Panacibacter microcysteis: one gene and its partner. The protein of the gene in region 1 binds, or shares a complex with, the protein of each later gene. Links are inferred from orthologs where the notes say so. Each region holds a gene or a part of one and is shown in the gene's direction. Other genes may lie near its edges.

Evidence for each region.
Region 2: the proteins of pheS (region 1) and pheT are in contact, whole or in part, in a crystal structure (PDB 6P24), measured with the Escherichia coli proteins. The link is inferred for Panacibacter microcysteis from one-to-one orthologs.

The regions. Positions count from the first base shown.
Region 1 is NZ_JADWYR010000001.1:966,616-972,895, reverse strand. The notes cover bases 1-2,942. They hold pheS (phenylalanine--tRNA ligase subunit alpha), read left to right. Parts: upstream 1-926; coding sequence 927-1,958; downstream 1,959-2,942. Other genes in these bases: I5907_RS03885 (AsmA family protein), read left to right, coding at 2,619-2,942; I5907_RS03890 (hypothetical protein), read left to right, coding at 2,163-2,594; I5907_RS03900 (GNAT family N-acetyltransferase), read left to right, coding at 238-708; I5907_RS03905 (pseudouridine synthase), read left to right, coding at 1-245. In the rest of the region: more of I5907_RS03885, read left to right, coding at 2,943-5,729; I5907_RS03880 (GntR family transcriptional regulator), read right to left, coding at 5,905-6,280.
Region 2 is NZ_JADWYR010000001.1:2,473,449-2,479,987, reverse strand. What follows is about bases 1,717-4,917. They hold pheT (phenylalanine--tRNA ligase subunit beta), read left to right. Parts: upstream 1,717-2,068; coding sequence 2,069-4,717; downstream 4,718-4,917. Other genes in these bases: I5907_RS10075 (hypothetical protein), read left to right, coding at 4,721-4,917; I5907_RS10085 (ester cyclase), read right to left, coding at 1,717-1,949. In the rest of the region: I5907_RS10095 (ATP-dependent Clp protease ATP-binding subunit), read right to left, coding at 1-1,032; I5907_RS10090 (STAS domain-containing protein), read left to right, coding at 1,122-1,502; more of I5907_RS10085, read right to left, coding at 1,557-1,716; more of I5907_RS10075, read left to right, coding at 4,918-5,011; I5907_RS10070 (cell division protein ZapA), read left to right, coding at 5,013-5,309; I5907_RS10065 (thioredoxin domain-containing protein), read right to left, coding at 5,610-6,305; I5907_RS10060 (LysM peptidoglycan-binding domain-containing protein), read right to left, coding at 6,316-6,539.

The DNA.
Region 1 (6,280 bases):
TACCGGATGTTCCGCCAAGAAACCCACCGGTACGTTTCAGGAAAGCAATTCCTGCACCATGGATAAAGATCACGCTTACAGAAGGAAAGAACAGGCAGGTAAGACGCATGACTGCCAAAGTTGGCTTTCCTACATTGCGATTAATAAGAGAAAGCATTGAAGGGATAACGCTTGGCAATCTTGAGCCCGGTAAAATGATCGAACTACCTCAAAAGACCATTTATAAAAAGTTGTTTCATGAATGAGCATTACGAAGTAACAAAAGATGATTACTGTATTAGTACAGACCAGTCGAAACTGGATATTGACACAGTGTACAATTACATAGCTTACGAATCTTACTGGGCACAGGGCATTACAAAAGACGTTGTTGAAAAGTCTGTTGCCAATTCTTTGTGCTTTGGTTTATACAAAGGTGCGGCACAGATTGGTTTTGCAAGGCTGGTTACAGATAAAGCAACCTTTGCTTACCTGGCAGATGTGTTTGTGCTGGAAGCTTACCGCGGCAAAGGACTAAGCAAATGGTTAATGCAGGTTATTCACGCACACCCCGGGCTGCAAACGCTGAGAAGATGGCTGCTTGGTACAAGAGATGCGCATGGTTTGTATGAGCAGTTTGGCTGGACAAGATTTACACCTGAAATAGCGGAGCGCTTTATGCAAAAACACAACCCTGGTGTTTATACAAAGCAGGCAACAAACGTATGATGCCGTATTCTGTAAATCATTATGCTGTTACTTGCTGCTGCACCCGGAAAAGTTATGTTTATCCGTAAGGTGCTCGGGCCGGGAATGCTGATGCATATTCCAGCCGTACAAGTGAGTGACACAACCAAAGCTTAATAGCAGCACTGCAGCCACGTACACAAACTTTCCTTCTTAAACTACCGGGTTACAAACTTCAAACTCTTCTTTATCTTCGCACCATGGAAGCATTGTTGCAACAGATCGAAAATTATAAAAAAGAAATAACCGTTTACGAAGCTGCAGATGCAGAAGCTACTGAAGCATTTCGCATAAAATATCTCGGCACAAAAGGCATTGTAAAAGCTATAATGGGTGAAATGAAAAATGTGCCCAACGATCAGAAAAAACAGTTTGGCCAGCTGCTGAATGATTTCAAGCTTTTTACAGAAGAGAAATACGAAGCCCTCAAACTGTCAACAACAGGTGGTGCACAGACCGCAGCAAAAGAGATCGACTGGTCATTACCCGGCGATTCGTTTCCCGTAGGTACAAGACACCCGCTAACCATTGTGCGCAACGAGATCGTTTCTATTTTTAAACGGCTTGGTTTTGCAGTGGCAGAAGGCCCCGAAATTGAAGATGACTGGCACAACTTTGGCGCCATGAACCTGCCCGAAGACCACCCTGCACGGGATATGCAGGATACATTTTATATCAACCAAAACCCTGCGTGGCTGTTGCGTACACATACAAGCAGCGTGCAGGCACGGGTAATGGAAAAACAAAAACCACCAATACGTGTTATCTGCCCGGGCCGCGTATATCGCAACGAAACAATCAGCGCAAGGGCACATTGTTTCTTTCACCAGGTAGAAGGTTTGTATATAGACGAAAATGTAAGCTTTGCAGATTTAAAACAAACCCTGTATTTCTTTGTGCAGGAGATGTTTGGCAAAGATGTAAAAGTGCGTTTTCGCCCTTCGTATTTTCCTTTTACCGAGCCAAGTGCAGAAATGGACATCAGCTGTTTGATTTGTGGCGGCGATGGTTGCAATGTATGCAAACATACCGGTTGGGTAGAAATATTGGGCAGTGGCATGGTGCATCCTAAAGTGCTCGAAAACTTTAATATTGATGCTAATAAATATACCGGCTTTGCTTTTGGTATGGGCGTAGAACGCATTTGCCAGTTGAAGTACCGGGTAAATGATCTGCGTTTATATTCCCAGAACGACGTACGTTTTTTAAAGCAGTTTACCAGTGCAGTATAAAAGGCAGTAATGAGCCCGGCATTGGTATTTCATGGCATCACCGCTTGCGTCGCACTCTTGTACTAACAACACATTGTGCATCACGCCCGGTTACAATCAGCATCCAAATCTTCAGGCAACAGTTTAACGGCTGTTGCTTTTTTATGTTTATTTAAAAATGATGATAGTGTAATTGCCCTAATTTTATTTGAAACAAAAACGAACATGGAACCCAATCAAAACCCCGAACAACCAACAGAACAACTGCAGGATGATTACGACCCCAACTCAATGGAAGGCTATGATAAACCGGTAAGAAATGCAAAGATCATTCTCTTTCTTATAGCCGGTTTGCAGTTACTGCCTTTGTTTATGCCTGGCGATATGCAAGAGCCGGTAAGAACCATTACCATTGCCAGTACACTGGCAGTTGCATTTGTGTTTGCCTTTTTTGCCTGGTGGACAAGCTATAAACCATATTGGTCTATTCTTGCCGCATTAATTTTTTACATATTGCTTCTTACTGCATCGGCCATAATGCAACCCGCTACAATTATCCAGGGCGTTATTGCAAAGGTGATTGCCATTACACTGCTTATTTATGCACTTGGCAATGCAAAAGAAGTACAACGCTGGAAAGATTCTCAGAGAAAATAGTTTGGATTAAGCATAATGTAGTACATGAAAATTGTAAAGAAAGCCTTCAGAATAACCGGTATTACTATTGCCGGAATATTGTTGCTGTTGTTTTTATTGCCTTTACTGTTTCCCGGTTTTGTGGCAGATAAAATAAAGCAATGGACCAATAATGCCATTACAACAGAGCTGAATTTTTCTAAAGCACGGCTTTCATTCTTTAACCATTTTCCTTCATTAACACTCACCCTGCACGATGTATCATTAATGGGCTCCGCGCCTTATGCAAAAGACACGTTGTTAAAATCCCGGGAACTGGCTTTCGGCATCGATCTCTCCACCTTGTTTTCAGATAAAATAAGTATAGACGAGATCTATCTTACCCAGGCAAATATCTTTATCAAAGTTGACGAGCATGGCGCAGCCAACTACAACATTTACAAAACAGATAGTGCTGCCAATACCGCTGCAGATAGCTCCGGTACTTCTTTAAAGATTGAGCGCATACAGGTTGATAACAGTAACCTTGCCTATGATGATCTCTCCATACCCATGCTTATCACCGCGCAAGATCTTAACTATGTAGGCAAAGGAGATTTAAGTAAGGCAATATTCGACCTTTCATCGAAGCTTGAAATAAAAGTATTTGACTTCGATTACAATTTTGGTCATTACATCAATTCAAAATCTCTCAGGGCAGATCTGGTTACAAAGATCAATACCAACTCACTGGCTTTTGAGTTTACCAAAAACGACCTCCTGCTCAATGCACTGCCCGTAGATTTTATAGGAAAATTTGAATTCCTGCAGCAGGGCTACAACATGAACTTTGAACTGCATTCTAGGAAAGGTAACCTGCACGATGTATTTTCCGCATTGCCACCTGCATACATGGGTTGGCTCGATCAGACAAAAGCTGATGGACAAACAAACATCGAAGCATACCTCACCGGCCAATATATAGCTGAACAAAACATCATGCCCGGCCTGGGTTTTAAAATGACCATCAGGGATGGTTTTATCAGCCATCAAAATGTAGCTTCTCCTGTAAGCAACCTGTTCCTCAATTTTGATTCGAAACTTCCATCTTTAAACCCCGACAGCCTTTACGTTAATATAGATTCCATTTTTTTCAATATTGATAAAGACTATCTGAGTGCTGTTATAAAACTCAACAACCTTTATAAGCCTACTGTACACGCCAAAATAAATGCAGCACTCGACCTGGAAAAACTGGACAAAGCTTTTGGCCTGCAACCGTTCGATATAAAAGGAACATACAATCTCAGCTTTACTGCAGATGGCAGCTACCAGTCAAAAACCATACAAGCGGGTGTAAGAAAACAGCAAACGGTTATCACCGGCATACCTTCTTTCACATTACAATCATCATTAAAGGATGGCTACTTTAAACATGCTGCGCTACCCGAAGCAATCAAAAACATCAGTTTCAGCCTCAATGCAAATTGCAGCGATGAAGACTACCATCATATTAATCTCTCGCTGGAACAGCTCAATGCTGCCATGCTTAGTGATTATGTAAAAGGGTATTTTAAACTCAATAGTCTTACACATATCGATACCGATCTGAAAGCACTCCTGCATTTACAGAACGTCCGTCAATACTACCCGCTTGACAGTATGGATCTCCGCGGCAATCTGTATGCAGACATCGTATCAAAAGGTATATACGATCCGTCCAAAAAATCTTTTCCTGTTACCAGCGCAAGTATTAAACTGCAGGATGGGTTGCTCAAAACAAAGTATTATCCAAATGCTATTGAGCAAATAAACGTAGTGGCAGATGCTGTGAATAGAGCAGGCACACTGGCCGATATGCAATTTACCATTCAGCCTGTCGCGTTCCTGTTCGAAGGCCAGCCTTTCACATTAAAAGCCGATCTCAGTAACCTTGATGATCTCCGTTACAACATTGCGTCAAAAGGCACGCTTGATGTTGGAAAGATCTACCGTGTATTTGCACAGGATGGCCTGGCGGTAACAGGGCTACTGACAACAGATTTCGTATTACAGGGTTTACAAAGTGATGCAGCAAATGGCCGTTACAATAAACTGCACAATACCGGCACGGCGGCAGTAAAAGACATTCGCCTGCAATCAGATTATTTTCCCCAACCTTTTATCATCAATAACGGCAGGTTTCATTTTAACCAGGATAAAATATTGTTCGACCAGTTCAACGCAAATTATGGCAGCACCAATGTGGAGTTAAACGGCTACCTCTCAAACTATATCAATTACGCATTGCAAAACAATGCCCCGCTTACAGGCAATTTCAGTCTGTTCACAGATCACTTCCTGGTAAATGAATTTATGGCCTATGCTGCGCCTGCAGGTAAAGATTCAACTGCACCGGCAACCGACAGCACAGGCGTTGTAATGATTCCCAAAGAGCTGGACATTACAGTCAATGCAAATGCCCGGCAGATCAGTTACGACAGCCTTTCGATCAATAATTTCAAAGGTGGTGTATCACTTCATCAGGGCACACTCACGCTCAATAAAACCACGTTCAATATCATCGGCACATCAGTCGAAATGAATGCTGCTTACGAAAGTATTACACCACGCAAAGCGGGCTTCAATTATCATATTAAGGCAGATAGCTTCGATGTAAAACGTGCGTACAAAGAAGTAAAACTCTTTCGCGATCTTGCTTCATCCGCTGCAAATACGCAGGGCATTATTTCTCTTGATTATACATTAAGTGGCAAACTAAATGCTGATATGAAACCCATTTATCCTTCACTTAAGGGCAGTGGTGTTCTATCGCTGGAAAATGTAAAAGTCAATGGCCTCAGGCTTTTCAGTGCGGTAAGTAAGGCAACAGGCCGGGACAGTGTCAATAATCCCAACCTCAAAAAAGTGCAGATCAAAACTACCATCAATAATAACATCATCACGTTGCAACGCACAAGAATGAAAGTGTTCGGTTTCCGTCCGCGGTTCGAAGGGCAGGTAAGTTTCAATGGCCAACTCAATCTTACCGGTCGCCTTGGCCTGCCGCCTTTTGGCATTTTCGGTATTCCGTTCACGGTAGTTGGTACGCAGGAAAATCCACAGGTAAAGTTGCGCCGGGCAAAGGAATCAGATACGATAGCCGAGACCACGGAAGAGGCAGACACAGAAGAATAATAAGCTTTCGCGTTGTGCTATTACCCGTTAATTATTTTACCCGTTAATAGCTGGGTAACCGGCAGTGGTATTTCATGGCATCGCCTGTTGCCACGCTCGGTTCAGCGTTCCATTTACATGGCAACTGTAGCGTTCCGTTTTAAGGGTACACGCCAGGGTTCGAACTTCAACTGCTTTACAACGAATTACGCCTGATGAGGTGAAAAGGATTTTTGATTTTGTTGATGCTGCGGTTCAAAATTAACCTCGCAGCAGTTTCACCCATTTTTGCATGATCAGTAGAAATCACTGTTATGCCATCTGCAAGTATAGCCTTTAAGGGCGTTTCATTATAAGATACCAGCCCAACATCACGCCCTGTTTCAAAACCCTGCGTTTTACATATCTTAATGGCATTTACAAGATCTGTTTCTTCTATTACTACAAATGCTTCACCTTTTTCAATGGGCGTATGTTCAGTTACCTCGTGTATAATTTTGTACGCAAAATTATATTGCATACAAAATGTTCTGAACCCTACTACAATTTCATAAGGGTAAGGAACTGTTTTA
Region 2 (6,539 bases), 1.5 Mb from region 1 along the record:
GTATTCATCCAGTGTTGAAGCACCGATACACTGCAGTTCGCCACGAGCCAGCGCAGGTTTAAATATGTTGCTTGCATCAAGCGAACCACTTGCCCCGCCGGCACCAACAATTGTATGAATTTCATCTATGAAAAGAATCACATCACGGTTTTTTTCCAGTTCATTCATAATGGCCTTCATTCTTTCTTCAAACTGACCGCGGTATTTGGTACCCGCAACCAATGCTGCAAGATCAAGACTGATTACCCTTTTATCAAACAACACCCTGCTAACTTTGCGTTGTACAATTCTTAATGCGAGACCTTCTACGATGGCTGTTTTACCAACGCCGGGCTCGCCAATAAGAATCGGGTTGTTTTTCTTTCTCCTGGAAAGTATTTGCGATACGCGCTCTATTTCTGCTTCTCTGCCAACGATGGGATCGAGCGAACCTGATTCTGCAAGTCTTGTTATATCTCTGCCAAAGTTATCCAGGACAGGTGTTTTACTTTTTGCAGCGCCTGCCTGTTTGCCTTTTGATTGCTGGGAATAACTTTTCTTTTCTTCATCAAAATCGTTGTCGTCATCTTCTGTGTACTCGCTGCGTGTTTCATTGCTTCTTACCATACCTAATTCGTTTCTGAAAATATCATAGTCCACATCAAATTGTCCGAGTATTTGTGTAGCAATATTTTCTCTGTTTTTTAAAATAGAAAGCATGAGGTGCTCTGTTTCAACGAGCGGACTTTTTAAGGCTTTTGCTTCAAGTACAGTAACACGTATGACTTTCTCTGCCTGTTTTGTTAACGGAAGGCTGTTAATATTGGCAATATTTTTTCCTGTTTTATCTTTTACAGCCAATTCAACTTCTTTGCGCAATTCGTATAGATCTACATTTAATTGCTTTAGAATTTTTATGGCCATGTTCTCCCCTTCCCTTATCAGTCCGAGCAACAAGTGCTCAGTACCGATAAAATCATTTCCCAGTCGCAGTGCCTCTTCCCTGCTAAACGAAATGATCTCCTTTACCTGCGCTGAAAAGTTGTTATCCATTTAATTTAGTATTTGTACAAGTATAACGAATAAATTTGAGCAATCTTTCCGTGCAATTATGCACATCTGTTAATGTTTAATAAAGGTATATGAATTTCAAAATTGATACCAAAGAGAAATTTACGGTAATAACACCATTAGCGCCTGAATTGTCTGCCAATTTAACAGAAGAGCTTGCTCAGATTTCCGTGGATTGTCTGCAAAGCGACATAAAGAATGTAGTGGTTAACCTTAAGAATGTGGATTCAATACCTGAAACCGCTGCTACAAATCTTCTTACGCTGCAGCAATCGTTCTATGAAAATAACAATTCTTTCGTTATTTGCGAAATGCGTGCTACAGTTCAGGAAACAATTGAACAACTGGAATTGTTTGAATCGATGAATGTAACACCTACAGAAAGTGAGGCATGGGACATTGTGCAAATGGAAGAGATCGAAAGGGAGTTGATGAACGGCTTTGATGAGTGATTAGCATAGCGGGGAACTCCGCCGTTTTCGACGGGTGTTTTGTTTTCCCCTTCATCAGGTATTGGAGAGTCTAAAACCCAGTTGTTCATACATTGACAGAAAATCGAAACCGTTCCATCCTTCTACGAGTTTACCCTCTATAAATCTTGCGATGGTTACACCGCTGAAGTTTGCTTGTTTACCGTTTGCATCGCTTGCTGATACGATGCATTGCGCAGCCTGGAATTCGCCATTTGAAAAAATTGGCTCAAGTTGTACATGTACACGCGGAAAATTCTCCCGGAAAGAATTGTAAAACGGTTTAAAAGCTTCAATTCCTTTTTTCTCACTGTCGGTTTTAAGACCATGTATTACAGCACCTTCATACAACATTGTGTCTATGAACCCCTCATTTGCATTGTTCCACACCTCATCGTACCATTGTTGCAGCAGAGAAATGTCTGTCATATGTTTTCTTTTTAAGTTAAGTCAAATTATCCGTAGCGCATAATTTTTTTCATATGTATTTGGCGCCGGAACGGGTGTTCCGTTGAATACACAGTTTACCTGCCATATAACCCAATAGTATGAAAAACCTATTGTACAGTTGGGATGATATGCCCGGTTTGCCTGGCTATGCTTTGCCGTACAAGAGTGCGACGCAACAGCAGCCTCATGCATGCACTACTGCCTGGTACATTATCTTACAACGACGAATAAGACGGCTTGATATCTGTTTAATATTTAATACTGCATGGCTTGGCGGCATCAATTATATTTGCAGCCAATTTAAACAGCACGGAAAAATGACCATCTCGTATAACTGGTTGAGTGAATATTTGCCGGAAAAGATTGAGCCGGAAAAACTGTCGAAGATCCTTACATCTATTGGCCTTGAGGTGGAGAGCCTTGAAGCATACGAAAACATAAAAGGCGGATTGAAAGGACTGGTAACAGGTGAAGTGCTGGAGTGTGAGAAACATCCCGGCGCAGATAAATTGTCTTTGACGAAAGTGAATATCGGACAGGGAGAACCATTGCAGATTGTTTGTGGCGCCCCAAATGTTGCTGCAGGCCAGAAAGTGGTTGTTGCTACTGTTGGTACTACCATTTATCCAACAGGTGGCGAACCGCTAACGATGCGCATCGCAAAAATACGTGGTGTGGAAAGCCATGGAATGATCTGTGCGGAAGATGAAATTGGTATTGGCGAAAGTCATGCAGGTATTATGGTATTACCTGCTGATGTAAAACCCGGTACACCTGCGGCGGAATATTTTGGCATTTACACTGATTACATTTTTGAGATTGGTCTTACACCAAACCGTATGGATGCAATGAGCCACCTTGGTGTTGCAAAAGATGTATGCGCTTATCTTTCTCATCATGTAAAGAAAAAAACAAAACCTGTTACACCATTCAGCAATGGCTTTAAAGCAGACAATAACGAACTGCCCATAAAGGTTACGATTGACAATACAGACGCCTGCCAGCGTTATTCGGGTATTTCAATTAAAAATGTAACCATTAAAGAATCGCCGCAATGGCTGCAACATAAGCTGAGGGCAATAGGCCTGAGACCCATTAACAATATTGTGGATGTAACCAATTTCGTGTTACACGAAACAGGGCAACCATTGCATGCGTTTGATGCTGATGCAATAAAAGGTAATCATGTTATTGTGAAGAATCTACCTGCTGGCACAGTATTTAAAACACTTGATGATAAAGACAGGATTTTAACAGCCGAAGACCTGATGATCTGTAACGGGGAAAGTGAGGCGATGTGTATTGGCGGTGTGTTTGGCGGAATACAAAGTGGCGTATCTCAGAATACCACAAATATTTTCCTGGAAAGTGCCTGGTTTAATCCCGTAAGTATAAGAAGAACATCTGTACATCATGGGTTGAGAACAGATGCTGCCACAAGGTTTGAAAAAGGTGTTGATATTTCTAATACAGTAAATGTTCTGAAGCGTGCGGCGCTGTTGATCAAAGAAGTTGCCGGTGGACAGCTGGCCAGTGATGTAGTGGATATTTACCCGGATAAGAAAGATAAAATGCAGGTAGCCATTAAATACCACTACCTGAAAAAGCTGAGTGGCAAAAATTATCACCCGGATGCCATCAAAAACATTTTAGAAAGCCTGGGCTTTGAGATTGTAAAAGAAGGTATGGATGAACTGCGTGTAGATGTTCCTTACAGCAAACCCGATATTAGTTTACCCGCAGACATAGTGGAAGAAATTATTCGCATAGACGGGCTCGACAATATTGAAATACCCAAAAATATTCACATCACACCATCTAATGACACCAGTGCTTTTAAAGATGGCCTGAAAGAAAAAATGGCTGAATACCTGGTTGGACTTGGTTTTAACGAAATACTTACCAACTCCATTACCAACAGTAAATATTACAACGAAGAAGTATTGGCATCTGCAGTAAAAATGGTAAACAACCTGAGTGCTGATTTGGATATTTTGCGGCCTTCTATGCTGGAAACAGGTCTTGAAACGATTGCTTATAATCTCAACAGGAAGAACAGTAACCTGCGCTTCTTTGAGTTTGGCAAAACATATTCTTCTGCTTCAACCGGCAACTACAAAGAAGAAGAGCAGTTTGCAATATTTATTACCGGTAATGACGAAACCGAAAGCTGGAGAAAAAAGTTAACAGGCACTGATTTTTACACAGCAAAAGGTATTGCTGCGGCATTGCTAAGACTTTGTGGCCTGCAGGGCATACAGTTTGACGAACCTGTAACCGGTTATGCGGGTAACCATTTTGCAATAAAACAAAAAAATAGTATTGTCGGAAGCCTGGCTGTTGTAAGCGCAGAACGGCTCGGCACTTTTGATATTAAACAACCTGTTTATTTCATTGCGTTTAACTACGCAGTTTTACTTACGCTTGTAGCAAAACAAAAGATCACCTACAAAGAGGTGGCAAAATTTCCTGCCGTACAGAGAGACATTGCCATGGTAGTTGATATGGCGGTAACATTCGGGGAACTGGAAAAGACGATTAAAAAATTAAACATTTCCAAACTGCAGGATATCAAACTTTTTGACGTGTTTGAAAGTGATAAAATTGGTGCAGGTAAAAAATCTCTTGCCATTAATTTTACCTTTGTCGACGAAGAAAAAACATTAACAGATAAAGAGATCGATGGTATGATGCAAAAGATCATGCAGGCATGCGAAAAAGATCTGGATGCCGCCATCAGGAAATAAGTTATGGATCAGCAACTGGACATACAATTAAAAAACCTGCAAACAAAACTTCAGTCGTTACTGAAGCAAAACCAGTTGCTGCAAAAACAGGCAGCGGGTCTGCAAAAGGAAAATACCAGTTTAAAAATAGCGTTGGAAGAAAGGGACGATAGTATTGCCAGGCTTCGCCAGCAGGTAGATGTTTCCCAATTAAACACTGCGGGTTTAAGCGACAAAGAAAAACTGGAATTGCGTAAAAGAATAGATGTATACCTTGCCGAAATAGATAAATGTCTTGCACTCATCAACGAATAATATGGACGCGTTAATACCTGTTACAATTCTCATTGGCGACCGCACTTACCGCTTAAAAATTGATGCGGAAGATGAGGAGCGGGTACGCAAATCTGTAAAACTCATCAACGAAAAAATTGCGGAGTTCAAAAACAATTTTGCCGGCAAAGACATGCAGGATTTTATTTCCATGGTTTTGATCTGGTTTGCTACAGAGCAAATGAAAAACAACGGAGAAACCACCATGCTGCATGACACCATTAGCAGACTGGTACAAATGGAAGAAATGATCGACCGTGCATTGGATGAGGGTAAGTGATTAAAAGATTTGTTTATCATTTAAAAGACCTGCATGGCAGGTCTTTTTTTATTATGTTACCGGCAGCATTACTACTATAATGCTGCGGTTGTGTCACTCACTTATGCGTTCTGTACGCTGTTCGGCAATAACCCACCATACACCCTTATACCAGCCGGTTCATTTTTATAGTTTATAACGTTTTACTGTTGATGCTGATGAAGTTTTACAGAATGATCGCTGCAGTTGCAAAAAGTTATACAGCACAAGTGTGCGACGCAACAGGCGATGCCATTAGTACTGATGCCAGGTTCATAAAAACTACTGTAATTGCGCAACCAGTTCGCTTTTCTCAATAACACCCTGCTTACGCCACGTTTCTTTACCATTGCGGTACACAATAAAAGTGGGTAGCGCTTCTACTCCCTGCAATTTCATCATGTTTGTATGTATGCCGCCATCTATTTTTACCAGCCTGAATTTATCTTTTAGCTCAGTTTCCAATTCGCTGATAACTGGGTCCATCTTTCTGCATGGCGGGCACCACGCTGCACCAAAATCTATCAATACAACAGGCGCTGCATTAACCTGTGCAGCATAATCCTGTTCGGTTATCTGTGGTTGTGCAGAAGTGCCTTCAACAGGCTTATTTTCAATCTTCCATTGCGTGATTCCGCCCCTTAGATTTTCAACAGTTGTAAACCCGTTATCTGCCAGCCATTGAGACGCTTTACTGCTTCTGCCTCCGGAAGCACAGTAAACCAACACTGGTTTAGATTTATCGAGGTATTGAACCCTTTCTTTGAATTGAGCCTGGTTTAACCAATCTGCCAGCATTGCATTTTTTATGTGGCCGTCCGCAAATTCTGTTGGCGTACGAACGTCCAGCACCTGCACATTTTCTTTTTGTATATCTTTTTCAAATGTGGTTGCATCTACATCTTTATTCCCCTGTTGTGCATTCGAAGAGCAGGAAAATAACATAACAGCGAGTAGTAGCGACATTATATTTTTCATACGTGCTATTCTATTGATAATACTGAACAGATAAAGGAAATTTATCGCCCTGTACATTGAGCGCAGCGGCAGCCGCTTCGCTAATTCGAAATTGTAACCCTTTATTTTCTTTCATATCATCGAGACGCCATAAAACTTTTGCATACACAACATTGCCATTAGATGCACTGATTTTAACAATAGAGCCGGAAGGTGCTTCGTTCATCAGCACGTAATATTTTTTGTCGTTCCAGC